DNA from 4 places in the Streptomyces sp. NPDC001634 genome. Region 3 is predicted to be linked to each of the others. Evidence: riboswitches for the same ligand, from Rfam matches in the RefSeq annotation. Region 3 holds a riboswitch; each other region holds the start of a gene.
The links. A riboswitch is a leader RNA that binds a small molecule or an ion and turns the genes downstream of it on or off. The one in region 3 is predicted to bind cyclic di-AMP.
Positions count from the first base shown of each region.

Region 1: linked by a shared signal. The riboswitch ahead of ABT186_RS43825 (M23 family metallopeptidase) and the one ahead of ABT186_RS15695 (transglycosylase SLT domain-containing protein) in region 3 are both predicted to bind cyclic di-AMP.
Region 2: linked by a shared signal. The riboswitch ahead of ABT186_RS35910 (C40 family peptidase) and the one ahead of ABT186_RS15695 (transglycosylase SLT domain-containing protein) in region 3 are both predicted to bind cyclic di-AMP.
Region 4: linked by a shared signal. The riboswitch ahead of ABT186_RS03405 (C40 family peptidase) and the one ahead of ABT186_RS15695 (transglycosylase SLT domain-containing protein) in region 3 are both predicted to bind cyclic di-AMP.

Region 1 is NZ_JBEOZU010000127.1:12,487-19,761, reverse strand. It holds gene ABT186_RS43830 (GntR family transcriptional regulator) at 1-298, opposite strand, end outside; gene ABT186_RS43825 (M23 family metallopeptidase) at 497-1,249, opposite strand; cyclic di-AMP (ydaO/yuaA leader) riboswitch at 1,262-1,410, opposite strand; gene ABT186_RS43820 (M16 family metallopeptidase) at 1,657-3,045, opposite strand; gene ABT186_RS43815 (M16 family metallopeptidase) at 3,042-4,421, opposite strand; gene ABT186_RS43810 (DNA gyrase/topoisomerase IV subunit A) at 4,745-7,201, shown strand; gene ABT186_RS43805 (CobW family GTP-binding protein) at 7,203-7,275, opposite strand, start outside.
Region 2 is NZ_JBEOZU010000075.1:15,100-22,374, forward strand. It holds gene pcrA (DNA helicase PcrA) at 1-2,203, opposite strand, end outside; cyclic di-AMP (ydaO/yuaA leader) riboswitch at 2,635-2,804, shown strand; gene ABT186_RS35910 (C40 family peptidase) at 2,814-4,004, shown strand; gene ABT186_RS35915 (tellurite resistance/C4-dicarboxylate transporter family protein) at 4,193-5,167, shown strand; gene ABT186_RS35920 (hypothetical protein) at 5,145-5,498, opposite strand; gene ABT186_RS35925 (C40 family peptidase) at 5,934-6,998, shown strand; gene ABT186_RS35930 (LuxR C-terminal-related transcriptional regulator) at 7,059-7,275, opposite strand, start outside.
Region 3 is NZ_JBEOZU010000020.1:69,512-76,786, forward strand. It holds gene ABT186_RS15690 (CocE/NonD family hydrolase) at 1-792, shown strand, start outside; cyclic di-AMP (ydaO/yuaA leader) riboswitch at 1,134-1,334, shown strand; gene ABT186_RS15695 (transglycosylase SLT domain-containing protein) at 1,339-1,839, shown strand; gene ABT186_RS15700 (HAD family hydrolase) at 1,858-2,670, opposite strand; gene ABT186_RS15705 (FAD-dependent oxidoreductase) at 2,920-4,122, opposite strand; gene ABT186_RS15710 (carboxylate--amine ligase) at 4,180-5,427, opposite strand; gene fahA (fumarylacetoacetase) at 5,672-6,886, shown strand; gene recQ (DNA helicase RecQ) at 6,981-7,275, opposite strand, start outside.
Region 4 is NZ_JBEOZU010000003.1:191,103-198,377, reverse strand. It holds gene ABT186_RS03410 (NAD-dependent epimerase/dehydratase family protein) at 1-696, shown strand, start outside; gene ABT186_RS03405 (C40 family peptidase) at 1,024-2,721, opposite strand; cyclic di-AMP (ydaO/yuaA leader) riboswitch at 2,729-2,903, opposite strand; gene ABT186_RS03400 (cation-translocating P-type ATPase) at 3,078-7,275, opposite strand, start outside.

The DNA.
Region 1 (7,275 bases), on a different contig from region 3:
GGGCCTCGGTGCGCCGCTGTGCGGCCCGTGCGGCGCCCAGCGGCTCCAGCAGCATCCGCATCTCCAGCAGGTCGGCGGCCTCCTGGTCGGTCGGTTCCGCCACACACGCGCCGGCGTGCCTGCGGGTGACGACGAAGCCCTCGGCCTCCAGGGTGCGCAGGGCCTCGCGCACGGGGACGCGCGAGACGCCGTAGCGCCGCGCCAGGAGCTCCTCGGTGAGGCGGCTGCCACGCTCGTAGACACCTGCGACGATGTCATCACGGATCGCCGTGCATACCGAGTGCGCCGGAATACGCATGACCGACCTCCGCCTTAATACCCGTGAAACGTCGCCGATTGACGCGTGTTCAACCGACTCTATTGCAGCGGGCCGGAATTTCCGACGGCGGGCCGGAATCCAGGGATATTTTTTGGACAGACAGCCGTTCGAAACGACGATGGCCCCGGCTGATGAGCCGGGGCCATCGGACGGGCATACCCGTCGACGTGCTTGGTATCAGACGTTCACACCGTGTGAACGGAGGTAGGCGACCGGGTCGATGTCCGAGCCGTACTCCGGGGTCGTACGGGCCTCGAAGTGCAGATGCGGCCCGGTGACGTTGCCGGTGGCCCCGGAGAGGGCTATCTGCCGGCCCGGGGTGACCGTCTGGCCGACGGAGACGCCGATGGACGACAGGTGGCCGTACTGCGTATAGGTGCCGTCGTTCATCTTGATGACGATCTGGTTGCCGTACGCGCCGCCCCAGCCCGTCTCGACGACGGTGCCGGAACCGACCGCGTGCACGGGTGTTCCCGTCGAGGCGTGGAAGTCGATGCCCGTGTGCGCGCCGGACGACCACAGGGAGCCGCCGCTCTTGTAGCCGGTGGAGACGTAGGAGTTGAAGATCGGCGCCACGTAGGCGTTGAGACGCCTGCGCTCGGCCTCGCGGGCGGCGCGCTCCTTGGCCTCGCGCTCCTGCCTGGCCTTCTCCGCGGCCTTCCGGCGCGCGGCCTCCGCGGCCTGCTTCTGCTCCGCGGCCTGCTTCTGGGCGGCGGCCTGGGCGTCGATCTTCTCGGCGACCGAGTCGCCGAGGGTGACGGCCTGCATCAGTCCGGTCTGCTCGACGGAGTTCTCGACGGCGAGCGCCGGGGCGGCCAGTGTGCCGATGACGCCGGTGGCGGCGAGCGCCGCGGCGCCCATGGCATTCGTGGTCGTGCGCTTCGCACGGCCGGTACGACGGTGCTTCCCGGTGGCGCAGGTGAACGCCATGAAGTGGCTGGTCCTTTCCTTCCCTCTCGCCTACCGGGTTAGCTGACGGGTTCGGAGCAGGAAGGTCTCCTACGGGCTGGAGCCCGATTCACCCCAGGGACTGTGGTTGGGTCCCCGGCTCCCCTGGCTCGCGCCGTACGGGGACTCGGCGATGACTGTCCGGTGCCGCGGGTGCGGCGCACTGCCTGACGGACAGCCCGGACGACGCTAAGGGGGCCCTCTTTCAATCAACAAACGGAGACGGGGATTTGTAGCGCATCCCACAGGGCAGAGAGGCAACTCTGCGGCAATACGGACAAAACCCCAAGAGACGGGCCCTGGTGACGGATGTCACCAGGGCCCGTTGTGTCCCGCCGTGCGACGCGCGCGTGCCTGCCAGGTGGTCTCCACGCGCGCGTGCGGCGCCCCTACTCGGCCGCTACGACGGACACTTCACCGATGCCGAGCGCCTTGACGGGCTCCGCGATCTTCGCGGCGTCGCCCACCAGGACGGTCACCAGACGGTCCACCGGGAAGGCGTTCACGACGGCCGCCGTGGCCTCCACCGTGCCCGTCGCGGAGAGTTCCTGATACAGCGTCGCCTGGTAGTCGTCCGGGAGGTGCTGCTCGACCTGGTCGGCGAAGGTGCTCGCCACGGCCGCCGCGGTCTCGAACTTGAGCGGCGCCACACCCACCAGGTTCTGCACGGCGACATCGCGCTCTGCGTCCGTCAGCCCCTCGGCGGCGAGGGTGCGCAGCACCTTCCAGAGGTCGTCGAGCGCCGGGCCGGTGTTCGGCGTGTCGACCGAGCCGCTGATGGCGAGCATCGCGGCACCCGTGCCGTCGGGCGCGGAGCGCAGCACCTGCCCGAACGCCCGCACACCGTAGGTGTAGCCCTTCTCCTCGCGCAGGACGCGGTCCAGACGGGAGGTGAGAGTGCCGCCGAGGCAGTACGTGCCGAGCACCTGCGCGGGCCAGACGCGGTCGTGGCGGTCGGCGCCGACGCGGCCGATGAGCAGCTGCGTCTGGACGGCGCCGGGGCGGTCCACGATGATCACGCGGCCGGTGTCGTCGGCGGTCACCGGAGGAACGGGACGCGGCTTGGCCGGCGAGCCCTTCCAGGCGCCGAGCGTGTCGCCGAGAAGCTCGCCGAGGTCGAACCCGGTCAGGTCGCCGACCACGACGGCGATGGCCGTCGCGGGGCGTACATACCGCTCGTAGAAGGCACGGACGGCCGCGGAGTCGATGTTCGCGACCGTCTCCTCGGTGCCCTGGCGCGGGCGCGACATGCGCGAGGACGCGGGGAACAGCTCCTTGGAGAGCTCCTTGGCGGCGCGGCGGGCCGGATTGGCCGTCTCGTGCGGGATCTCGTCGAGGCGGTTGCGCACCAGGCGCTCGACCTCGCTGTCGGCGAACGCCGGCGACCTCAGGGCGTCGGCGAGCAGCCCTAGCGCCTTCGGGAGGCGGGAGGCGGGCACCTCGAGGGAGAGGCGGACGCCGGGGTGGTCGGCGTGCGAGTCGAGGGTGGCGCCGCAGCGCTCCAGCTCGGCGGCGAACTCCTCGGCGGAGTGCTTGTCGGTGCCCTCGGAGAAGGCGCGCGCCATGATCGTGGCGACGCCGTCGAGGCCGTCCGGCTCGGCGTCCAGGGGCGCGTCGAGGAGCACCTCGACGGCGATGACCTGCTGGCCGGGGCGGTGGCAGTGCAGCACGGTCAGACCGTTGTCGAGCGTGCCGCGCTCGGGTGCCGGGAACGCCCAGGGCTTGGCCTCGCCGGGCCGGGGCTGCGGGTGGAAGTCCATGGTCGCGAGCTCGGTCACTTCGACGGCTCCTCGTCGTTGCTGGTGCCTTCGGCGGCGGTGGTTTCGGCGGCTTCCTGGGCCTCGGCCCCGTCCGTGACCGGTTCGTACACGAGCACCGCGCGGTTGTCGGGGCGCAGGCGGGCCTTGGCGACCTCCTGCACCTCCTCGGCGGTGACGTCGAGCACGCGCTTGACGGCGGTCAGGGCGAGCTGCGGGTCGCCGAACAGCACGGCGTACCGGCACAGTTCGTCGGCGCGGCCCGCGACCGTGCCGAGCCGGTCCAGCCATTCGCGCTCCAATTGGGCCTGGGCGCGCTCCATTTCCTCGGCCGTGGGCCCCTCCTCGGCGAACCGGGCGAGTTCCTCGTCGATGGCCACCTCGATGACGGGCACCTCGACGTCGCCGGACGTCTTCACGTCCAGCCACCCCAGGGAGGGCGCTCCGGCGAGCCGCAGCAGGCCGAAACCGGCGGCGACGGCGGTGCGGTCACGCCGTACGAGCCGGTTGTAGAGGCGGGAGGACTCACCGCCGCCGAGGATGGTGAGCGCCAGGTCTGCGGCGTCGGCCGAGCGCGTGCCGTCGTGGGGCAGCCGGTAGGCGGCCATCAGGGCGCGCGCCGGGACCTCCTCCTCGACGACCTCGCGCAGCTGCTCGCCGATGACCTCGGGCAGCGAGCCGGCGCGCGGCTCGGGCTTGCCGTCGTGGGACGGGATGGATCCGAAGTACTTCTCGATCCAGGCGAGGGTCTGCCGGGGGTCGATGTCGCCGACGACGGAGAGGACCGCGTTGTTGGGCGCGTAGTAGGTGCGGAAGAACGCGCGTGCGTCCTCCAGGGTGGCCGCGTCCAGGTCCGCCATCGATCCGATCGGCGTGTGGTGGTAGGGGTGGCCCTCCGGGTACGCGAGCGCGGTCAGCTTCTCGAAGGCGGTGCCGTACGGGACGTTGTCGTAGCGCTGGCGGCGCTCGTTCTTCACGACGTCCCGCTGGTTCTCCATCGACTCGTCGTCGAGCGCGGCCAGCAATGAGCCCATGCGGTCGGCCTCCAGCCAGAGGGCGAGCTCCAGCTGGTGGGCCGGCATGGTCTCGAAGTAGTTCGTGCGCTCGAAGCTCGTCGTGCCGTTCAGCGAGCCGCCGGCGCCCTGCACCAGCTCGAAGTGGCCGTTGCCCTTGACCTGGGCGGAGCCCTGGAACATCAGGTGTTCGAAGAGGTGGGCGAGCCCGGTGCGCCCCTGGACCTCGTGGCGGGAGCCGACGTCGTACCAGAGGCACACCGCCGCGACCGGGGTCAGGTGGTCCTCGGAGAGCACCACGCGCAGGCCGTTGGCCAGGCGGTGCTCGGTCGCTGTCAGGCCCCCGGAGCCTGCCTCGGCTGTGGCCGTGTGACCCATGGGCATGTACGTCCCTTCGATCGCGGAGCTTTCGCGGAAACCGCGGTTTCCTGCCGGTGCTGTCACTGTATGCAAGCGTGGGGACCGGTGGCGAAGTTCCCGGGCGGCGTACGCCGAGAGCGAGACCGGGATTACGGGGGGTGGAGCATGGCGTACAGGGTTGACGCGCCGGGTGCCGGCACCGGGCGGCAGACCGTGGACGGCGGTGCGCATGCCCGGCCGGGACCCTTGAGAACCGGGTCCTTGTCCGCGTTGTCAGTGCGTCGGTCCACAATGGTCGACGTCAGATTCGTTCATGCCCAGCACAGACTGTGAAGGAGCCGGCAGCAATGGCCCGCCGCAGCACGAAGACCCCGCCGCCCGACGACTCGTACGAGGAGAAGATCCTCGACATCGACGTCGTCGACGAGATGCAGGGCTCCTTTCTCGAGTACGCGTACTCGGTCATCTACTCCAGGGCCCTTCCGGACGCACGCGACGGCCTCAAGCCGGTGCACCGGCGGATCGTCTACCAGATGAACGAGATGGGGCTGCGCCCCGAGCGTGGCTATGTGAAGTGCGCCCGCGTCGTCGGCGAGGTCATGGGTAAGCTCCACCCGCACGGCGACGCGTCGATCTACGACGCCCTGGTGCGCATGGCCCAGCCCTTCTCGATGCGCGTCCCCCTGGTCGACGGCCACGGCAACTTCGGCTCGCTGGGCAACGACGACCCGCCGGCCGCCATGCGGTACACCGAGTGCCGTATGGCCGAGGCCACGAGCCTGATGACCGAGTCGATCGACGAGGACACGGTCGACTTCACGCCCAACTACGACGGCCAGGAGCAGGAGCCGGTGGCCCTGCCTGCCGCCTTCCCGAACCTCCTGGTGAACGGCGCGTCGGGCATCGCCGTCGGCATGGCCACGAACATGCCGCCGCACAACCTCGGTGAGGTCATCGCGGCCGCCCGCCATCTGATCCGCCACCCGAACGCGGATCTGGACACCCTGATGAAGCACGTCCCGGGCCCGGACCTGCCCACCGGCGGCCGGATCGTCGGCCTCTCCGGCATCCGGGACGCGTACGAGACGGGCCGCGGCACCTTCAGGATCCGCGCCACGGTGTCCGTGGAGAACGTGACCGCGCGCCGCAAGGGCCTGGTCATCACCGAGCTGCCCTTCACGGTCGGCCCGGAAAAGGTGATCGCCAAGATCAAGGACCTGGTCGGCTCGAAGAAGCTCCAGGGAATCGCCGACGTCAAGGACCTGACCGACCGCGAGCACGGCCTGCGCCTGGTCATCGAGATCAAGAACGGCTTCGTGCCCGAGGCGGTCCTGGAGCAGCTCTACAAGCTGACACCCATGGAGGAGTCCTTCGGCATCAACAACGTGGCGCTGGTCGACGGCCAGCCGCTCACACTGGGCCTCAAGGAGCTGCTGGAGGTCTACCTCGACCACCGCTTCGACGTCGTGCGGCGTCGCTCGGAGTTCCGCCGGGGCAAGAGGCGCGACCGGCTGCACCTGGTCGAGGGCCTGCTGACGGCGCTGGTGGACATCGACGAGGTCATCCGCCTGATCCGCTCCAGCGAGAACTCCGCGCAGGCGAAGGAGCGCCTGATGGAGCGCTTCTCGCTGAGCGAGATCCAGACGCAGTACATCCTCGACACCCCGCTGCGCCGCCTCACCAAGTACGACCGCATCGAGCTGGAGTCCGAGAAGGACAGGCTCAAGGTGGAGATCGAGGAGCTGACCCGGATCCTGGAGTCGGACGCGGAGCTGCGCAAGCTGGTCTCCGCCGAACTGGCCGCAGTGGCCAAGAAGTTCGGCACGGAGCGGCGCACCGTGCTGCTGGAGTCCTCCGGCGCCCCGGCCCCGACGGTGTCGCTCCAGGTCGAGGACGCCCCGTGCCGGGTGCTGATGTCGTCGACAGGACTGCTGGCACGCACGGCGAACGGCGACCCCTTCGCCGAGGACACCGACGGCAGGCGCGCGAAGCACGACGTGATCGTCTCCGCGGTCCCCGCGACCGCGCGCGGCGAGGTGGGCGCGGTGACGTCCGCCGGGCGGCTGCTGCGGCTGAACGTGATCGACCTCCCGCAGCTGCCGGAGACGGCGGCCCGGCCGACCCTCTCCGGCGGGGCGCCGATCTCTGAGTTCGTCTCCCTGGAGGCGGACGAGACGGTGGTCTGCCTGACGACGCTGGACGAGTCCTCCCAGGGCCTTGCCCTCGGCACCGAACAGGGCGTCGTCAAGCGTGTGGTCCCCGACTACCCCGCGAACAAGGAGGAGTTGGAGGTCATCACCCTCAAGGAGGGCGACCGGATCGTCGGCGCGGTCGAGCTGCGCACCGGCGAGGAGGACCTGGTCTTCATCACGGACGACGCACAGCTGCTGCGCTACCCCGCGTCCCAGGTGCGCCCGCAGGGCCGGCCGGCGGGCGGCATGGCGGGCATCAAGCTCACGGACGGCGCGAAGGTGATCTCCTTCACGGCGGTGGACCCGGCGGTCGACGCGGTGGTCTTCACGGTCGCCGGCTCGCGCGGCACGCTGGACGACTCGGTCCAGACGACGGCCAAGATGACGCCGTTCGACCAGTACCCGCGCAAGGGCCGCGCCACGGGTGGTGTGCGCTGCCAGCGGTTCCTGAAGGGCGAGGACTGCCTGTCGCTGGCGTGGGCGGGCGCGACACCGGCCCGGGCCGCGCAGAAGAACGGCATGCCGGCCGAACTGCCGGAGCTCGACCCCCGGCGCGACGGTTCGGGCGTGTCGCTGCCGAAGACGGTGGCCGCGGTGGCGGGACAGGTGTAGGTCAGTCGGGGCGGTCACCGAGGTTCTGGGGAGCCTCGGCCTCCTTGTCCTGCACATAGCGAAGGACGCCCCAC
Region 2 (7,275 bases), on a different contig from region 3:
TCCACTCCACGTGCTGGTCCGGGATCTCCTCCAGGAAGCGCGAGGGCGGGTTGTACGAGGGCTGGCCCCAGGCGCTGCGCATGGCCGACCGGGTGAGGTACAGCCGCTCCCTTGCGCGTGTGATGCCGACGTATGCCAGGCGCCGCTCCTCCTCCAGTTCCTTGGTCTGGCCGAGGGCGCGCATGTGCGGGAAGACACCGTCCTCCATGCCGGTCAGGAAGACCACCGGGAACTCCAGGCCCTTGGCGGTGTGCAGGGTCATCAGCGTGATGACGCCGTCGCCCTCTTCCTCGTCCGGGATCTGGTCGGAGTCGGCGACCAGAGCGACCTGCTCCAGGAAGTCGGCCAGCGTGCTCCCCGGGGCGGCAGCCCCTGATGTCGCTCCGCCCTCGCCGCGCTCCTGCTCGAATTCGAGGGCCACGGCCGCGAGTTCCTGGAGGTTCTCGATGCGGGTCTCGTCCTGGGGGTCGGTCGAGGCCTGCAGTTCGGCCAGATAACCGGTGCGTTCGAGGACCGCTTCCAGGACCGTGGCCGGGCCGGCTCCCGACTCCACGATCGTCCGCAGGTCCTCCATCAGCGCGTTGAACTTCTTGACCGCGTTCGTCGAGCGGGCCGCCATGCCGTATGCCTCGTCCACGCGGCGCAGCGCCTGCGAGAAGCTGATCTTCTCCCGCTGGGAAAGGGCGTCGATCATCGCCTCGGCGCGCTCGCCGATCCCCCGCTTCGGCACGTTCAGGATCCGCCGCAGCGGCACGGAGTCCTCCGGGTTCGCCAGCACCCGCAGATAGGCGAGGACGTCCCTGACCTCCTTGCGCTCGTAGAAGCGGACGCCGCCGACGACCTTGTAGGGCAGGCCGACGCGGATGAAGACCTCTTCGAAGACACGGGACTGGGCGTTGGTCCGGTAGAAGACGGCGACGTCGCCCGCCTTCGCCTCGGCCTTGTCGGTGAGGCGGTCGATCTCGTCGGCGACGAACTGCGCCTCGTCGTGCTCGGTGTCGGCGACATAGCCGGTGATCCGCGCGCCCGCGCCCGCGTTCGTCCACAGGTTCTTGGGGCGGCGGGACTCGTTGCGCTCGATGACCGCGTTGGCTGCGCTCAGGATCGTCTGCGTGGAGCGGTAGTTCTGCTCCAGGAGGATCGTCGTGGCGTCCGGGTAGTCCTCCTCGAACTGGAGGATGTTGCGGATGGTCGCGCCACGGAAGGCGTAGATCGACTGGTCGGCGTCACCGACGACGCACAGTTCGGCCGGCCGCAGGTCGTACTCGCTCGGCGGTACGTCCACGGGATGTTCGGAGCTGCCGACGAGTTCCCGTACGAGGGCGTACTGGGCGTGGTTCGTGTCCTGGTACTCGTCCACGAGGACGTGGCGGAAGCGGCGGCGGTAGTGCTCGGCGACGTCCGGGAAGGCGCGGAGCAGGTTGACCGTCGTCATGATCAGGTCGTCGAAGTCGAGCGCGTTCGCCTCGCGGAGCCGCGACTGGTAGAGCGCGTACGCCTGAGCGAGGGTCTTCTCGAAGCTGTCGGCGGCCTGGGCGGCGAAGTCCTCCTCGTCGATCAGCTCGTTCTTCAGGTTGGAGATCTTGGCGCTGAAGGACTTCGGCGGGAAGCGCTTGGGGTCGAGGTCCAGATCGCGGCAGACCAGCGCCATCAGCCGCTTGCTGTCGGCGGCGTCGTAGATCGAGAAGGAGGATGTGAAGCCGAGCTTCTTCGACTCGCGCCGCAGGATGCGGACGCACGCGCTGTGGAAGGTCATCACCCACATCGCGTTCGCGCGCGGGCCGACGAGATGCTCGACGCGCTCCTTCATCTCGCCCGCGGCCTTGTTGGTGAAGGTGATCGCAAGGATCTGTCCCGGGTGCACGCCCCGCTCGGCCAGCAGATACGCGATGCGGTGGGTGAGCACTCGGGTCTTGCCGGAGCCGGCGCCGGCCACGATGAGCAGGGGGGAGCCGGCGTGCACGACGGCCGCGCGCTGGTTCTCGTTCAGCCCCTGGAGCAGCGCCTGCGGGTCGATGACCGGGCGGGGCGCGCCGTCGCGGTAGTAAGCGTCCCGGTCCGGCGGCATGTCGAACTTCCCGTCGAACAGATCGTCCGGAACCGACTCCGGTGCGTGATCGTCCTCGGGTGGCGGGGGCTCCTCCTCGTGGGCCGGATTGGCCTTGAGGTCCGCCAGGAAGCTGTCGTCAAAGAGGCTGCTCATCGCTCTCCGAGTCTAGGCCGCCCCACCGACAACCGGCCGCCGCCCCGGCAATCCGTCCCCGGGATCGGTCTCCGGCCGGGCGCTCCTCCGGAATTGACCGCTTGATTACTGTTACTTTCCGGGTCGGTCCGACCACGTTCGGCAATCGACCGTACGGGACATACGCCCACGTCGGAGCCCCGAAGGAATCCCGGCTCCACTGGAATTCCGACTCCGGAGAAGTCTCATACTCCACGGAAATCCCGACTCCGGAGGAAAAAATCGACCAACCCGCCACAGATACCTCCGCATTGACCATGGGCGGCACACCTCAAGGTCAAGGTCACGAAAATGTATCGGGCATATCGCACATCAACCTTCACACGGGCCACACCAGTTGGCTAGCGTGCCCGGCAGGCCGCACGACAACCACCGGCGAAGGTCGCCGGGTCGCGGGGCCTCCGCCGAGTCCGGTGCGCCCCCGCGGCAGCCGGAGCCGGGGACCCACCGACCTTGGGGTGAATCGGCCAACTGCCCTTCGGGGCACGGCCGTAGGGCACACCTTCCGGAACCACCCGCCCGAACCCGACAGCTAACTCGGTAGGCGGATTACGGAAGGAGTCGCCTCTCAATGGCGCCGCACCGCAAGCCGCGTCCCTCCGGCACGCGCATCGCAGGCATACGGACCCCCGCCCTCGCGACGGCCGCCCTCACCTCCGTGGCCCTGCTCTCCCAGACCGCCAACGCCGCGCCCTCCGCCGACAACAAGCCGAGCATCGAGGAGGTCGAGAAGAAGGTCAACGACCTCTACCGCCAGGCGGAGTCGGCCACCGAAAGATACGACGCGGCGACGGAGAAGACGGCCACGGAGCGCAAGCACGTCGACACGCTCCTCGACGACGTCGCCAAGCGCACCCAGAAGCTCAACGAGGCACGGGACGAGCTGGGCACGTTCGCAGCGGCGCAGTACCGAACCGGGGCCGCGGCCCCCGACACGGCCACCTTCCTGCTGGCCGACACGCCCCAGGACTACTTCGACCAGACCCAGCTGATGAGCCGGCTGACCAGCCGTCAGAAGGAAGCGGTCGACCAGTACATCACCGCGCAGGCCTCGACGATGAAGAAGCGGCAGGAGGCCAGCCGGAGCCTGCAGTCGCTCACCAAGTCGCAGGAAACGCTCAAGTCGAGCAAGGCGGACGTCCAGCAGAAACTGAGCGAGGCGCGGCAGCTGCTCTCCCAGCTGACCGCGGAGCAGAAGGCGCGGCTCGCCGCGATCGAGAAGCAGAAGCAGGAGGAGGCCCAGCGCCAGGCCGCGGAGCTGGCACGGCGGCAGGCGGCGCAGCAGAAGTCGTCCTCGGGCACCACGTCCGGCTCGTCGAGTTCCTCCGGATCCTCCGGTTCGTCCGGCTCGTCGAGTTCCTCGGGCTCATCGGGCACCTCCACCGGCACGGACTCCTCCTACGCGACCAAGGCCGCGAAGGTCCTTGCGTTCGCCCGCGCGCAGATAGGCAAGCCGTACGTGTGGGGCGCCACCGGGCCCGGCTCGTACGACTGCTCGGGCCTGACCCAGGCAGCCTGGAGCGCCGCCGGGGTGACGCTGCCGCGCACCACGTACGACCAGGTGAACGCCGGCACGACGGTCTCGCTCACCGATGCGCAGCCCGGTGATCTGATCTTCTTCTACGACGACATCAGCCACGTCGGCATCTACATCGGCAACGGCATGATGATCCACGCACCGAAGCCGGGCGCGTACGTCCGCGAGGAGTCGATCTACTACGGCGGCGCGTCGATCATCCACAGCGTGGTGCGGCCGGCCTGAGGCCTCGGCTCCCGTTTTCGTGCCCCACGCGCGCGTGGGCGTTTTCGTACGCCCCGCACGCGTGGGGGTTGTTTGCCGTCTCCGCGCGCGGGGGGTTGTTTGCCGTCTCCGCGCGCGTGGGGTGTTTTCCGTCTCCGCGCGCGCGTGCCCCGTACGCAACCCGCGTACGCGTCCCTAGCATCGGGCGCATGTCAGGCACCTCCGCGCTCCGTATCCGGTGGGCGCAGCGTCCGCCCGCCACCGGGGCCGCCGTCATGGCGACCGGCATCCTGTCGGTCGGGCTGCATCTGCCCGGGTACGAGGCCCTCTCCCGCATCGCCCTGGTGCTGACCGGCATCTCATGGCTCGGGCTCGCCGCGGACTTCGCCGTACGGCTGCCGCGGGAGCGCGAGCGGTGGGCGGCCGAGGCGCGCTCGCCGGTCGCGCTCACCCCGGTCGCGGCGACGGCCGTGTTGGGCGCGGCGGTGGCCGACCTGGGCTGGCAGCAGCTCGCCGAGGCGCTCCTCGCGCTGGCCTTCGTGCTGTGGGCGGGCCTGATCCTCCCGGTGATGTGGCACTGGGAGCGCCGTATGCCGGGGGTGGTGTTCCTCGGGTCCGTGGCGACGGAGGGGATCGCGGTGCTCGCCGCGGTGCTCGCCGGGGCCGAGGGGGTTGCGTGGCTCGCGCACGCGGCGCTGGTGTTCTTCTGGCTCGGGCTCGTGCTCTACCTGGCCGGGCTGTGGCGCTTCGACCCGCGGCAGGTGCTGACCGGCGCGGGGGACCACTGGATCGCGGCCGGCGCACTCGCCATCTCCGCGGTGGCGGGGGCACGGCTCGTCGCCGCGGCGCAAAGTGGCCTGTATCTCTGGAACAACGACGACAACGACACCCTGCGGGCCGTCACCGTCGGCCTCCTCGTGCTCGCCTGCTCCTGTTACTGCGTACTGGCGGCGGCCGAGATGCTCCGGCCGCGGCTCGGTTACGACGTACGGCGCTGGGCGACCGTCTTCCCCATGGGGATGACCGCCGTGGCGGCACTGTCCGTCGCCGCCGCTCTCGAAGTGCACTGGCCGAGCGGACTCGGCCGGGTACTGCTGTGGATCGCGGTGGCCGTCTGGTGCGCGGTCCTCGCCTCGGCCGTCCGGTCCGCCCTGGGAACCGTCAGGTCCAGAGCACCGCGATGAAGATGTTCGCCATGGTCAGCGCGCCGACGAGGCCGAAGAGGGGCTTCTCGACCGTCTCCTCGTCGCGCTTGACGTAGACCAGGCCGAGGATCACGATCAGCAGAGCCAGCTTGATGCCGATCTTGATCGTGTTGACCGAGTGGTGGTCCGCCTGATTGAGGCCCACCAGAACGACGCCCGTGACCAGCATGGTCAGCGCGCCGTGCAGCATTCCGGGCACGAAGCGGGCCGTGCCCTGGCCCATCGCCTTCATCTGGGTGAGGAAGCCGCCGAGCAGCGCGGCGATCCCGATGATGTGCAGGCCGACGAAGAGATGGATGAGTACGTCCATGGGGCCGGAGCCTAATGAGGGGCGCGCGGTCCACTCGACACCGGCCCTCCGGATGCACCGGCGCCCGTTACGGACGCCCAGGGCCCGCATATATGCGCCCTATAGCACTCCGCGACCCCTCGCGCCCCCGGAACGGCCGCATCGGTCATCACACAGCGTGAAATCAGCGAGCCCAGGACGGGATCACGGTCACATAAGGTCACCAGGTAGTCCGCTCGCGCCAGTTCCGTACTTTGCGTCACAGTGCCATCACGGTGAGGTTTAGCGTCCTCCCCCAGGTGACCGGCTCCCCAACGCCGCCCGGGCCAGGGGCGGCCGTCGGACACCACCGCCGAGAAGGTCCGGCGGCGGCCCGTTCCCCCTGTGCGGGCCGCCGCCGGACGCGTGAGACCGCCCGTGGCCCCGGCGGTCGTACGAAAGGACGTGACGTCCCAGGTGGCAGCGCACCGCAAGCCCAGACAGCGTTCGCTCGGAGGCAACACGGCCCGGACCGCCGCCACGATCGCCCTCGCGGGAGCGGCGTCCGCGACCGGCTTCGACGGAACGGGGCATGCCGAGCCGCGGCTCTCACCGGCACAGGTCAAGGCCGAGATGGACCGGCTGTACCGGGAGGCGGAAGCCGCGACCGAGAAGTACGACGGTGCGAAGGAGCAGGCGGACAAGGCCAAGGCGCGGGTCGACGCGCTGCGGGACGAAGCGGCCCGCCGCACGGACCGGCTCAACTCGGCGCGCGAGGCGCTGGGTTCGGCCGCGGCGGCCCAGTACCGCAACGGGGGCATGGACCCCTCGGTGCAGCTCCTGCTCTCCTCGGATCCCGGGCGGTACCTCGACAACGCCGCGTTCGCCGAGCGGATCGACGGCCGGCAGGCGACGGCCGTGACACGCGTTCGCAGCCAGCTGCGGGAGATCGAGCGGCTGCGCGGGGCGGCACGCGTGGAACTCGCCTCCCTGAAGTCCCAGCAGGCGGAACTGCAGCGGCAGAAACGGACGATCAACGAGAAGCTGGGCGAGGCACGGCAGTTGCTGTCCCGGCTCACCGCGGGGCAGCGGGCGCAACTTGCGGCGGACGGGGGCGCCGGACGGGCGTCACGGGACGCGGTACGGGGACTGGGCCCGGTATCGGCCTCGGCGGCGACCGCGGAGGCGCCCAACACCCGGGCGGCGGCCGCGGTGGCGTACGTGTACGGCAAGCTCGGCAGCCCCTACGTCTGGGGTGCCACCGGCCCGGACGCCTTCGACTGCTCAGGCCTGGTGCAGGCCGCGTACCGCTCGGCGGGCATCTCGCTCCCCCGGACCACATACGCCCAGATCGACGCGGGCCGCCGCGTCTCGCGCTCCGAACTCCTCCCCGGTGACCTGGTGTTCTTCTACTCCGGGATCAGCCATGTGGGGCTCTATGTGGGGAACGGCCAGATGATCCACGCGCCGAATCCGTCGGCGCCGGTACGACTGGCGCCGATCGACGAGATGCCCTTCGCGGGGGCCACGCGGGTGACATGACCCGCCCTCTCCCGGAGCTGGGACGGCAGGCCCGGTGAGGGCCTGTCACACCAGGCCCTGTCACACCAGGCGGCGGGCCGTCGCCCAGCGGGTCAGCTCATGGCGGTTCGACAGCTGGAGCTTGCGCAGGACCGCCGAGACATGGGACTCGACCGTCTTCACCGAGATGAACAGCTGCTTGGCTATCTCCTTGTACGCATAACCGCGTGCGATGAGGCGCAGGACCTCGCGCTCACGCTGGGTGAGGCGGTCGAGGTCCTCGTCGACCGGCGGGGCG
Region 3 (7,275 bases):
TGGGTGCTGGGGCGGCCCCGGGTGCGGCTGCGGCTGACGTCCTCCGTGCCGCGCGGGCAGGTGGTCGCCCGCCTCTGCGACGTGGCACCCGACGGGACGTCGACGCTCGTCACCCGGGGCGCCCTGAACCTGTCGGCGCGCCACGGCCCGGACCGGGCGGTCCCCTGGGCCCCGGGGGCCACCGAGGACGTGGCGTTCGAGCTGAACGGCATCGGCCACGCCTTCCCGCCGGGCCACCGCATCCGGCTCGCCGTCTCCTCCGCGTACTGGCCGTGGCTGTGGCCGCAGCCGGGTTCGGAGACCGGCCTCACACTGGACCCTGCGGGCAGTGCACTCGAACTGCCCGTACGGACAAGGGAGTCGGGCGCGGACATCGCGTTCGGTGAGCCGGAGCACTCCGAGCCGCTGGGCGTCAGCCGGCCGGCCACGCTCGACGAACCGCGCCCGGAGCGCCTGGTGGTGCGGGACGTGGCGAAGGGTGAGTGGCTCCTGGTGGTCGACCCACGCCGCAACGGCACCCGTGTGTATCCCGACGGTCTCGAAGTGACCGAGGACACATTGGAGGCGTACACCATCGAGGACGCGGATCCGCTGACCGCCCGCACCCGCTCCGACCGGTCGATCCGGCTGCACCGCCCGGAGGCGGGGTGGGACGCGAGGGTGGAGACGCACTCCGGGATCACCTGCACCGCAACGGACTTCGTCGTCTCGAACGAGCTCGTCTGCAAGGACGGCGACGAGGTGGTGTTCCACCGCACATGGGAGAAGCGGGTTCCGCGCACGGCGGGTTAGGGCGGCGCGCCCACTGGGCCCAGCTCCGGGCCACCACCACACTCGTGAACTATTTGTCCGAATTTGCCGGAATCAGGGTGAGTGACCCATGTCCACTTCACCCAAGTTGATTCCGGCCCCCGCCCATTGGGCATTGCGGTCGGAGCACGTGAAATAGGTCACGCCCGAATGAGACGGGGCGTTTCGGGCACGTCGCCAACTCCCCCTTTGCTGGTGGCAACTTGAACCCGATTCAACGCTGGGGGTCACCCTCCCTATTCCCCCATTTCAACGCCAATCCGGAAGGACTGTGACTTCCGAGCTTGTTCCCGACATGTGCTCTCGCATACCTTCCATTCGACCCGAGCGGAACGCCGAATCCTGCCGCCGCTCGAGAACCCTTCGACCCACTGAGGCAGGAGCGGGGGAACCAGGTAAGCCGCCGGGCCGGACATCACACCGGAACGGCTTGGGGTGAAGTCGTGCCCTCGACACCGAGGACACGGCCGGGCACCTCCCCGCCCGAACCCGACAGCTCACCTCGCAGGCGCCGGAGAGGAATGCGACATGTCCGTTTTCGCCCTGCCCGCACGCCGTCGGGACCGCGGCTCCAAGGCCGCCCGCCTCACCCGTGCCGTCGCTGTCGCGACGACGGGTGCCGCCCTTCTCGCCGCCCCGGTCATCGGGGCTACCAGCGCTTCCGCCGCCACGCCGGCCACGACGTCCGCCGTGAGCACCGTGGCACGCAAGGGCAACCTCGACACCTGGATCCGTCAGTCGCTGGCCGTCATGGCGCAGCACCGGATACCCGGGACGTACAACGGCATCTACCGCAACGTGATGCGCGAGTCGTCGGGCAACCCCAGGGCCATCAACCTCTGGGACTCGAACGCCGCTAAAGGCATCCCGTCCAAGGGGCTTCTGCAGATCATCGACCCCACGTTCCGGGCGTACCACGTGGCGGGCACGTCCTTCAACCCGTACGACCCGGTCGCGAACATCACGGCCGCGTGCAACTACGCCGCGCACCGGTACGGCTCGATCGACAACGTCCACAGCGCGTACTGATCCGCACGGGCCGGGAAGCTACCGGCCCGTGAGCAGTCTTTCGAGGACGACGGCGATGCCGTCGTCCTCGTTCGACGTGGTGATCTCGTCGGCGACGGCCTTGAGTTCCGGGTGGGCGTTGGCCATGGCGACCCCGTGCGCGGCCCAGTCGAACATCGGGATGTCGTTGGGCATGTCGCCGAAGGCGATGGTCTGCGACCGGCTCAGGCCGAGGTACTCGGCGGCCAGCGCGAGCCCCGTCGCCTTGGTGATGCCGCATGGCTGGAGTTCGACGGTGCCGGGCCCGGACATGGTGACCGTCGCGAGGGAACCGACCGCTCCGCGGGCCGCCTCCGCCAACTCGTCGTCGGACAGGGCGTGATGGCGCAGCAGCACCTTGCTGATGGGCTCGCACCACAGATCGTCGCGCCGCTCGACCTGTACGGCGGGCAGAGTGGGGTGCGGCATCAGATAGCCGGGCTCGATGAGGGTGAGCCCGTCCACCCCGTCCTGGTCGACCGCCGCGTACACCTGCCCCACCTCGGCCTCGATCTTGCCGAGCGCGGTCTCGGCCAACTCCCGGTCCAGGGTGACCGAGAACAGCAGCCGGTCCGCGCCGGCGTCGTACACCTGCGCGCCCTGTCCGCACACCGCGAGCCCCCTGCTGCCGAGGTCGTCGAGCAACGGCCGCACTCTCGGCGCCGGGCGCCCTGTCACCACGAGGTGCTGTGCGCCGGCGACTGCGGCCCGCGTCAGCGCGGCCCTGGACCGGTCGGAGAGCGTGTCGTCACCACGCAGCAGCGTTCCGTCCAGGTCAGTGGCGATGAGTGAATATGCGAGGGGTGCGGCCATGATCAGAGAATACGGATGGAACGCCCCGGCGACTCGGCGCGAACCGGACGTCGTCCGATATCCCGTGCGCCCCAGGACTTACGCGGTAGGGTTCCCCGGAGACCGCCCCATCGCGCCCCAACAACCGTTTGCAGGCGTGCTGTTGAGCATGTTCTCTGCCACGTCGGCCGGCTCCCTTCCCCACGGCGCCGAACGCGTCACGCACCACACTCCGGCCCAAGGGCGCCCTGTCGTAAGGGCGCCCGGTTCTCAGCCGTGCACCGCCGCCAGGTGCTTCGCCAGACGCGGCGACGCGAACTCGGTGCCGCACACGAAGCGCATCACCGGGCCGTACGAGGCCGCGGCCGGAAGGCCCGTGAAGTAAAGGCCCGGGACGGACGACACATACCCCGCGCCGAGCTTCGGTGTGCCGCGGCTCACTCCCAGTTCCGTACGCAGCTCATGGCCCAGGAAGTCCATCGCTGCGATGTTCACGCGGTAGCCGGTCGCGGCGATGACGTGGTCGGCGCTCAGTTCCTCCGTGCGGCCCGCGTGCGTCCGGACCGTCAGCACCGGGCTGCCGTCGGGCGCGGCCGCGCTGACCACACGGTCGACCTCACGCACCCCCACCTTGCCCTCGAAACGGTCACGCAGCCACCACGCACCGAGCGGGCCGAGGACGCGGCGGACCAGATAGTGGCGGGTCTGGGCGGGCAGGAAGCGGTACGGATGCGGGTAGTAGCTCAGCGCCCACAGCGACCAGGCACGCCCGAAGGGCGATTCGGGGCGCAGCTTCGGCTGGTCCCACGGGGCCGCGCCGAAGGCGACACTGCCCCGGCCGCGCGAGACCACGCGCACCCGCGCGCCCGCCTCCGCCGCCAGCACCGCCGTCTCCAGCGCGGACTGGCCCGCGCCGACGACCATCAGCTCCTTGCCGGAGAACCTGGTCAGGTCGTGGTGCTGAGAACTGTGGGAGACCGGGCCCGTTGGAGTGGGTCCGTCCGGCGACGCCCCGGCCAGCTCGGGCGGGAGGTGGGCGAGGCCCGACAGGCCGGTCGCGACCACGACCGCGCGGGCCGTGAACGTCTCGCCCGAGTCCAGCTTCAGCTCGAATCCGCCGCCCTGGCGGCGGTCCACCGAAACGACCCGGACCCGCTCCAGTTCGGGCACCAGCTTCTGCTGGAACCACTCGCCGTATCCGATGAAGGTCTCGACCGGGATGATGTCCTCGTCCGTCACCAGCCTGGGGATACTCGCCGCGTCGCAGTAGTCGACCAGGGTGTGGCCGCGCTGGGGCGCGTCGATGTTGGAGGCCGCCGGGGTGGACTTCAGGAGCATGCCCGCGGGCATGTGGTCGCGCCAGCTCACCATCGGCTCGCCGAAGACGCGTACCGGGATACCGCGCGCCCGTAGATGGGCGGCGGTGGACAGGCCGAATGGCCCGGCACCGATGACTGCTACCGGTTGAATCACGAAGTCCCTCCCCAGGACGCGACGTGCGTACTTCGTGGTGGAGCCGAACGAGCCGGGCTACCTGCCCGGACTCGTGGTGCTGCCGCGGCGATTGGTCCGCCACAGCTGAAACAGGTGCTTCGCGCCCGGCCGCACGAAGCGCGCGAGCATCGTGAAGAACGGCCGCAGGTCGTCACCCGCGAGCCAGGCCAGCTCCGTACCGCTCGCGCGGGCCGGTGCGTGTGGCGTCGTATACCCGCTGCGGCGGTAGGCGAGCAGAGCGGGAAGGTCGATGTTCTCCACGATGTACCGGTGGCCGGCGCGCTGTTCCCCCTCCGGGACGGTGCGGCCGGTCAGGTCCAGATGCATGGCGCGGACGACGTCCACCCCCGACTCGTTCTCGAAGAGCCGGAACTGGGCGCCCATGCGGGGGTTGAAGTCGAGCAGTTTGTACTGACCGTCGCGGCGGTCGAAGCGCAGGTCGAGATCGATGATGCCGGTGAAGCCGATCTGCTTGATGAAACGCGCGGCGAGGTCCGCGAGTTCCGGGTTGTCCACGACGTACGCGTTCGCCGTCATGCCCGCGTGCGGCGGCCAGGAGCGGACCTTGACGCCGGTGAACAGGGCCTGCGGTGTCGAGTCCTGGTCGAAGTACGCGTGCACGATCCAGTCCTCGGCCTCCTCCCGGGGCAAGTACTCCTGGAGGATCACGCCGGGGTGCTCGCCCCAGTCACGGGCGAGCGTGAGGAGCCCCTCGCGGGTGGCGATCTTGGTCGTGCCGCCCACCGCGGGCTGGGCACGGCGCACGAACGCCTCACGGTTCTTGGCGACGAGCGGGAAGCGGGCCTTCTCGGCGAAGCGCACGATGTCGTCGTACGACTGCGGGAAGGCGGCCGCCGGGCTCGGGATGCCGTGTTCCACGCACAGTTCGTGCAGGCCCTGCTTGCTGGCGAGGCGGCGCGGGAGCTTGGCGTCCACCTTCGGGAACAGGAAGGGGCCACCCAGCACGTCCTGGTGCTCCGCGATCAGGACCGCGGCCTCCTCGTCGGTGGGAATGAGGACCGTCGGACGGCCGATGCGCCGCCCGATCCCCAGCAGGCCCTCCACGAGTTGCTCCGGTTCCTCCGTCCCGGTGGTCGGCCACACGAAGGCGCGCCGCAGATAGCGGGAAACCGCCGCCGGTGTGTAACGGTCCTCGGTGATCGCATACATCGGAATGCCGAGCCGGCCCAGGCTTCGGATGGCGCCCACCCCGCCGTGATGCAGCGGGTAGTCGCCGAACTTCACAATGAGCCCCGGTACGTCGCGGTCCGCATCGAACGGCACGCCGACGGTGCTCCTGGCCACGGGTCCCCCCACGTGTCCCCCCTACGGACCGGACCCACCCCGTCCGTGTCCCCCAAAGGACGCTAAGCCGGAATTGACCCCTCCGACAAGGCTTATTCGGACATTGCGAACTCTTTAGACCCTGCCCAAGACAGCCAACTCACCCGTAACGTGTGCGACGACCACATGGAACGCACCCCCATGTACGGCACACCTGAAGTGCACGAAAGCGAGGCAGCATCCCATGCCCCCCTTCGACGTCCCCGAGGGCGATCCCTTCGGCCCGCACAACCTCCCCTATGGCGTTTTCTCGCCCGTCGGCTCCGGCGAACGGACCGTCGGCGTCCGCCTGGGGGACCACGTGCTCGACGCGGGCGCCGCGGCGACGGCCCTCGGCTCCCCCTACGCCTCCCTGCTGGCGCGGCCGTCCCTGGGCCCGCTGCTGGCCGCCGGACGCACCGCCTGGTCGGACGTGCGCCGGGCGCTGACGGCGTGGGTGACGGTGCCCGCGCACCGCGAGACCGTCGAGCCCTTCCTGCACCCGCTCTCCGAGGTGACCCTGCACCTGCCCTTCGAGGTCGCGGACTACGTCGACTTCTACGCCTCCGAGAATCACGCCCGCAATGTCGGGCAGATCTTCCGCCCGGACGCGGCGGACTCCCTGACCCCCAACTGGAAGCACCTGCCGATCGGCTACCACGGCCGGTCGGGGACGGTGGTGGTGTCGGGCACGGACGTCGTACGCCCGAGCGGCCAGCGCAAGGCCCCTGCCGACCCCGCTCCGGTCTTCGGTCCCTCCGTCCGCCTGGACATCGAGGCCGAGGTCGGGTTCGTGGTCGGTGTTCCATCCCAGATGGGCACTCCGGTGGGCCTGTCCGGCTTCCGCGACCATGTCTTCGGCCTCTGCCTGCTCAACGACTGGTCGGCGCGGGACATCCAGGCCTGGGAGTACGTGCCGCTCGGGCCGTTCCTCGGCAAGTCGTTCGCCACGTCCGTCTCGGCGTGGATCACCCCGCTCGACGCGCTGGAGGACGCCCGGGTGGCGCCGCCGGAGCGCACGCATGCGCTGCTGCCGTATCTGGACGACACGGAGGAGGAGCCGACGGGCTACGACCTGCACATCTCCGTCGCGATCAACGGCCATGTGGTCTCCGAGCCGCCGTTCTCGACCATGTACTGGACGGCGGCCCAGCAGCTGGCGCACATGACAGTGAACGGGGCGTCGCTGCGGACGGGCGACCTGTACGGCTCGGGCACGGTGAGCGGCCCTGCGGAGCACGAGCGCGGCTCGCTCCTCGAACTGACCTGGAACGGACGGGACCCGCTCGAACTCCCGGACGGGAAACGGACGTTTCTCGAGGACGGCGACGTGGTGACGCTCACGGCCTGGGCACCGGGGCCGGGCGGCACGCGGGTGGGGCTCGGGGAGGTGACGGGCCGGGTGGTGTCCGGCAGCTGATACGCATCAGCTGCCAGACCTCTCGGTGGTTCGTGACGGGACGCCGGGCCGGGGCGGATGAGAAGCGCTGTGGGGGGTGCCGCCCCGGGCGCACCTATATCCAGTCCTCCGGCTCCGGCGCCTCCTCCGGCTCCGGCTCGGGCTCCGGCTCCGGCCACTCCGGGGCCGGGCCCTCGTCCTGTGCCGAACCGCCGTCCAGGGAAGACAGCACTCCGAGCACCCCCTCCCCGTACGTCGCGAGTTTCTTCTCCCCCACTCCGCTGATCGTGCCGAGCTCCGTCACCGACTTCGGGCGGACCGCCGCGATCTCGCGGAGCGTCGCATCGTGGAAGATCACGTATGCCGGGACGCCCTGTTCCTTCGCCTGGGTCGCTCTCCAGGAGCGCAGG
Region 4 (7,275 bases), on a different contig from region 3:
CCGACCGTGGACAGGCTGGTCTTCACCTCCACCGTGGGCGCGGTCTTCGGCGACTACATCGACGTCAAGGGCATGGACGACGAGATACTGTCCGAGAAGTACTTCAACACCACGAGCACGGTGGAGAACAACCCCTACCACTACGCCAAGACGCTCGCGGAACGCGAGGCATGGGCGGCGGAGGCGGCCCAGGACCGGTGGCGCATGGTGTCCGTCAACCCCGGGCTGATCCTCGGGCCTTCCCTGACCCCCGCGTCGGAGTCCGGCAGCCTGTTCCTGCTCGACGAGTTGTTCAAGGGCTACTTCTTCTACGGCGCGCCGGACTTCAGCTTCACCACATGCGACGTGCGGGACGTGGCCGACGCACACATCGCGGCGGCGGAGAACCCTGTGGCGAAGGGCCGTTACATCGTCGCGGCGGAGACGATGACCTCCTTCCACGAGATGTCACGCATCATCCGCACCCGTTACCCGCGTGACCTCCGACTGCCCCGCACCGCCCTCCCGCACTGGCCGGTACGCGTCCTGGGCCCGGCCTTCGGTCTGACCCAGGACTACATCCGCAAACACCTCGGCATCCGGTTCCGGGTCGACAACAGCAGGAGCGTGCACGAACTGGGCATCACCTACCGCCCGGTCGAGGAGACCCTCCTGGACCACTACGAGACATGGCGACAGCAACGGGCAGCGAACTGATCGGGCGACCGCAACCCCGCCGTCCTGCGACCGACAGCCCGTACGCCATGGTGTGCGCGTGGACTTCGAGCCGTACCGAGGGGTGAGCTGGGTTGGCTCCAGCCGACCCCGGGGAATTCGACCGGCACTACCGCGAGGTCCACATCCCCCTACTACTACCTGGTCGCCGGGCTGGACTGGGACACACTGGACGAGCTGCACGCCGGGTTCGCCTCACCCGAAGGCCGGGCCACCGCCACCGCCGCCGCGCACCTCGCACGGCTCGCCCCCGTACGCGGCATGATCGTCACTGCCGACGATAGCGAGCCGTGGACAAGGCGGACGGATTCACGCGGGCCGTGCCGCGCTGTGGATGGCCGCGCTCCCGGCGAAGAAGAGTGACTCCTCGCGTATGTACGCCCCCGGGCTCGGCGCGTGGATCATCATGCCGTTGCCGGTGCACAGGCCGACGTGGCGGTCGTCGTCGTAGAAGAAGACCAGGTCGCCGGGCTGGATATCGGTGAGGGGGATGGGCGTGCCGGTACGCGCCTGATCCTGCGCACCGCGCGGGAGGGCCACTCCTGCGGCCTTCCAGGCGGCCTGCGTGAGACCGGAGGCGTCGTAGGAGCCGGGCCCGGCAGCGCCCCAGACGCACGGTTTGCCGATCTGTTCACGAGCGAAGGCGAGTGCCTTGGAAGCCTTCGAGGCCTTGGCGCCGTATCCCGTCTCCGGCACACCGCCGACGCCGATGAACGCTTCGGTGGGGACGGGAGGGACCGTCGGGAGGGAGGTACCGGTGGGGAGGGGGGCTCCGGTGGCGATGGGCGCCTCGGCGGGGAAGGGAGCCGTGGTGGGGAGGGGCGTCCCGGCAGCGGGCGCCTCGGTCGGGAAGAGAGCCGTGGTGGGGAGGGGCGTCCCGGCAGCGGGCGCCTCGGTCGGGAAGAGAGCCGGGGCGGGGAGCGGCGTCCCGGTGGCGACGGGTGCCTCGGTCGGGTAGGGGACCGTGATGGGCAGGGGCGCCTCGGCGGGGAAGAAAGCCGCGGTGGGGAAGGGCGTCCCGGTGGCGACGGGCGCCTCGGTCGGGAAGGGGGCCGCTGCGGGGAGCGAAGTCCCGCTGGCGACGGGCAACTCCGTAGGGTAAGGGGCCGCGGTGGGGAACATCGCGGCAGTGGGCAGCGAAGTCCCCGTGGAGAAGGCGGCGCCCGCGTCGACGGACATGCCCGACGGGGCCGTGCCGAACGCGGCAGGCTGCTGCGACTGCCATCCGGTGTCGCCCAGGCCGAAAGCCTGTCCCTCCGACGTGCGCCAGGCGTCCTCGACGGCGCGGGACTCGATCGCCGCCGGTGCCGTGCTGATCCGGGCGACATGCCGGGACAGCAGCTCCCGGGCCGCGGCGAGCTTCCGCTGGTTCTGCTCCTTGGAGGTGCTCAACCTGGACGGCCGCGACTCGCCGGCCGGCGCAGGCAGGGCCAGGTTGGTCTCCGGCCGTGTCCGAGGGGCGGCCGGCAACGCGGCCACGGGGCCGGCTGTCAGTTCCGCAGGCGGCCTGGAGGCCGTCCCGGGCCCGGCGGTCAGTTCAGCCAGAGCACCGGTGGTCGTTCCCGTGGCCGGTCCGGCGGTCAGCTCCGGGAGGGGGCGGTCCGTCGTCCTGAGCTCACCAGCGGTGAGTTCGTTCCCCGGCCGCCTCGCCGGGGGAGCGAGCCGGTCCAAGTCGACTCTGTCGGGCATTCTGTCGGCGGGCAGCGCGGCCGGAACGGTGGGCCCCAGCTTCCTGCGGGCCCCCTCGAACCACTGCCTGGCGACCTCGTCGAGGGCGGGATCGGCGCGCCGACGCTCCATGTTGACGCCGGTGGTGACACGATTACGCGGGCCTGCGTTTGCCACGCGGGTCGCGTTGTAGGTCCCGCTGTCGTCCTCGGCCCGGTCGTAGAGGTTGCGGATCCGCTGCTGGACCTCTTCTCGGCTCGCCCCGTCGTCCCCCGAGAAGCGGGAGTTGCGCATGCCGGGGAGGCTGCCTCCGGGGAGCGGGGTCTGCTCCGGCGCCATGGGGACGTACTCCTTCCGTGCTCCGCCTGCCGGGTCAGCTGTCGGGTTCGGGCGAGCGGTTACCGGAAGGTGTGCCCTACGGCCCCTGCCTGTCCGGCAGTTGGGCCGATTCACCCCGTGGTCGGTTGGGTCCCCGGCTCGGGTGTGCAGTTGTCGTGCACCGGATTCGGCGGAGGCCGCGCGACCCGGCGAGGTTCGCCGGAGGGAGTCTTGCGGCCTGACGCCAACCTAACCAATTTGTGTGCCTCACGTGAAGATTGAAGCGCGGAATGTCCGATACGTAATTGTGACTTTCGCCTTGCCGCCCCCATCTTGACGTCCCCCACGGCTTGTTGCTGCCGTGGCCCGACTCTTGGTCAGTGTTCGCCGGGCTGCGGTCCGTTGACGGGATTCACGGCCGATGACGCGGCGAAGGCGGGGCGGACGCCGGCGATCAGTGCCGGGAGGAACAGCGAACTCAGCGTCCCCATGGCCGCGGCGGACAGGGCGATGCCCCAGGCGATGGGGCCGAGGGGTGTGCAGCCGAAGAACTGGCTGAGGAACGGGGTCTGGACGACGGCCGCCAGAGCGGCCAGGGAGCCCAGCGAGGAGGCGATGATCGCTCCGCTCCGGCCCCCGGCCAGCAGCGTCTGGCCGAGCTGCGCGCCCACGAGCGCGACCAGGGCGACGGTACGGGCGCGGGTGGCACGGCCGGTGAACCGTGCGGCGAGCCAGCCGGACGTGGCGCCCAGGGTGGTGGCCACCGCGCGGCACACGGTCTCGTCGGTCAGGGCCGTGCCGAGCGAGACCTCGGGGCCCTCGTGGAGCATGCGTTCGGCGGCCTCGGGATGGGGCGGGCGCAGGGCGACGGCCATGGCCGGTGCGAGGTCCGTGAAGAGGTTGACCAGCAGGAGCTGACGTGCCGTCAGGGGTGAGGATCCGGTGGCGGCCGCTCCGAGGAGGGTGAAGGCGATCTCTCCGAGATTGCCGCCGACGAGGATCGCCAGCGCCTGCCGTACCGAGGCCCACATGGCGCGGCCCTCCACGAGTGCGGCGAGTATCGTCTCCAGCCGGTTGTCCGTGACGACGAGGTCGGCCGCCGCCCGCGCCGCCGGGGTGGCCCGCTTGCCGAACGCTATGCCGATGTCCGCGAGGCGGATCGCGGGCGCGTCGTTGGCGCCGTCGCCGGTCATCGCGACCGTACGGCCAAGGCGTTGGAACGCCTGCACGACGCGGACCTTGTGCACGGGGGTTCCGCGCGCGACGACACCGACGTCGGGCAGCAGCGCGTCGAGCGCGCGGTCGTCCAGGTCGTCGAGTTCGGCACCGGTCACCACCCGCCTGCCGTCCAGGACGCCGAGTTCGGCGGCCGTCTTGCCGGCGGTGCCCGGGTGGTCCCCGGTGATCATCACGATGTGCACTCCCGCGTCCGCGAGTTGGCGCACCGCGTCGACGGCGGTGCCGCGCACACGGTCGGCGAACGCGAGGAAGCCGAGGAAGTGGAGCCCCCGCACGGTCTCGTCGGTGAGCTCCTCGTCGGCGGCGTCCCGCAGTTCGGCGACCGCGAGGATGCGATGGCCCTCGGCCGCCAGTTTCTCCCCGGCGTCGAGGATGTCTGCGCGGCCCTCCGCGGCCAGCGGCCGGCCGCCGCGTCCGGAACAACGCTCGACGACCTCCTCCGGCGCCCCCTTCACCGACAGGATCCGGATACCTTCGCAGTGGCCCAGGGTGGCGTGGAAGCCGCGGCTCGGCTCGAACGGCAGGCCGGAGATGCGCCGCCAGCCGGGCGCGCCCGTCGTACGGCGCACGCCCGCCTCCGCGGCACCGTCCGTGACGGCCCCGTCGGTGGCGTGTGCGAGCCGCTTTTCGCCGTGCGGGCGCGGTGTCGCCCGCAGCGCCGCGCCGAGTACCGCGCGCTGCTCGTCCCCGAGTGCTTCGAGGGGTCGGCTGTTGCCGTCGGCCGCGACGGCAACGAGGGAGATACGGCCGTGGGTGAGGGTTCCGGTCTTGTCGAAGCACAGGACGTCCGTGCGGCCGGCCGCCTCGATCGTCCGGGGATCCCTGACCAGGGCACCCCGTGCGGAAAGCCTTCTGGCGGAGGCGAGTTGGGCCGCCGAGACCAGGAACGGCAGCCCTTCGGGAACACTGGCCACGGCCAGCCCGACACCCGCGCCGACGGTGTCCCGGGCCGGGCGCCCGCGCAGCGTGCCGGCCGCCATCACCGCCGCGGCCGAACCAAGGGCCACCGGCAGGGTGCTGCGGGTGATCCGGGCCAGCCTGCGCTCCACCCCGACGGCGGGGGCGGCGCCGCGACCGACCGTCGCGGCCCGGCTGGCCTCGGTCGCGGTGCCGGTCGCGACGACGACCGCGCGGCCACGTCCGGCCGCGACGGTGGTGCCCTCGTAGACCATGGACGTACGGTCCGCGAGCTCCGACGCCAGCACGGGCGCGACGTCCTTGGCCACCGGCAGCGACTCGCCGGTGAGTGCCGACTCGTCGGCCTCCACATGATGCGCCTCCAGCAGCCGGCTGTCGGCCGGTACGACGTCACCGGCGTTCAGCTTCACCACGTCGCCCACGTCCAGGTTCTGGGCGGGGAGCGTGGTCTCCGCCCCGTCCCGTACCACCTTCGCCATGACGGCCGACTCGCGCCGCAGGAGGGCCACCGCCCGGTCGGTCCGGAAGCGCTGCACGCCGCCGAAGAGTCCGGACAGCGCGGTGACGGCCATGATGACGACGGCGTCGAGGACTGCGCCCACCGACGCGGACATGGCCGCTCCGGCGCCGAGGACGGGCGTGAGCGGGTTTGCCATCTCGGTGAGGTAGGCGTGGCCGAGCGACGATGTTGGAGCCTGCTCGACGGTGGCGGTGCTCCGTGCCCGCGCCTCCTCGTTCGTCAGTCCGCCCTCTCTGCTCCTGGTCCTGGCGAGCACGGTGGCCGGGTCCATCGCATGCCAGGGGTGGCGGGACGCGGCGGTCACGGGCAGGGGGCGCCGCAGCAGTCGTACCGCGGACCAGACACCGGCGGCGGTGCCGAGGGCGGCCGCCGCGTTGAACGCGGCCACGCCGCGCGCCGAGGGCCGCCGCGCCCGTCCGGCCAGCGCCGCAGTCGTACCGACGGCGGCGGAAGCCTGGGCGAGCCGCACTCCGCGGCGCGCACTCTCCCGTGCGTTGCCGCACGCCTGCACGATGACGACGGCCGCGGCCGGATCGGCGTCCACGTACAGATCCGCACCCCAGGCGGGCGTCCCCTCCGGTTCGGCGATGCCCACCCCCACGTCCGCCGCCCCGAGCGCGGAACGGTCCCGGGAGATCAGCAGGACGCCGTCGCCGTCGTGCTGCAGGTCCCGTACGGAGCCGAGCAGCCCGTCGCCCGTGTCACGCACCGCGTCGGCCTCCCGGACGGCCGGGTCGGAGGTGTGTGCACCCACGGCCACGACGGTCAGTCCGGCGGCATGGGCGGCGGGGACGAAGGCACCGGCCGCGTCGTGCATCTGCGGCATCACACTGATCACGGCGAGCAGGCGCCGTCCGTGCGCCAGACCGAGCACGAGCCGCGCGCCGTCCTGCCGCAGCCGCTCCCGGGCCCGTGTCCCGGTGCGTCCCTGCAACTGCAGTCGTTCGACGGGCCCCAGCGCCCACTCGTCCTCCCGGTGCAGTCTCTCGGGTGCGGAACCGTCGAACAGCCGGTGGGCCCTCGCGGCGAGCTCTCCCACGGGCGCGTCCTCGTCGAGGGCGATCAGATCGGCCAGGAGATGGGATCCGGTGGACAGGACGTCCGTGTCGAGGAGCACGGTCCCGATCCGGTCCAGCCTGCGCAGCGCGTCGGGCTCGGCCACCACGACGCCGCTGCGGGCCAGCCCATGGCAGAAGGCGCAGGCAAAGCCTTCGCGGGCCAGCAGCGGTGCCTTGGGGATCGCCGCCAGCGCACCGCCGACGGCCCTTGTGGGACGCCGGGTGACCAGGAGCGATCCGGCGAAGGAGACCGCCGCCACGAGGGGCGCCCGGTCGGCGTACCGCTCGACCGGTCCTTGTGCGAGCGGTGTCTCGCGGGGCGGTGCGGGGGGTGCCGCGTGGTGGGCCGCGGCTGCGGCGCTGCCGGTGAGGCGCGGCTCGGCCGCTGCCCAGGCGGCAGCCTCCGCATGCGCCTCCACCAAGCGCAGGGCGTGCCGAATGGTGTCCACGCCGACGCCGATGAGACCTCCGGAGCCCGCTTGGCCCAGGGCCGTGAGTCCGGCCATGAGCAGCCCGGCGTTGTCGGCGCCGACCGCCAGGTCCACCAGACGCCGCAGCCGGGGATGGGAGTCGACGAACGGGGCGAGCGCGGCGACCGAGGCCGGGAGTGGTGGGTGGCCGGTCAGGCCGGCCACGGCGGCCAAGGGGGCGGCCGCCACGTGCGCGGCCATGGCCGCGCACGCCCGCCGGACCGCCCCGCCGGAGAGGGGATGATCGGGCAGCGGGACCTCGACGCCGTGGGCCTCCTCCACCGCCTCGACCGCCTCGATCAGGGCCGACACGATCTCCTCGGCGTCGGAGGGGCCCTCGGTGCCGACGACGACGTGTCCGAGCACCGTG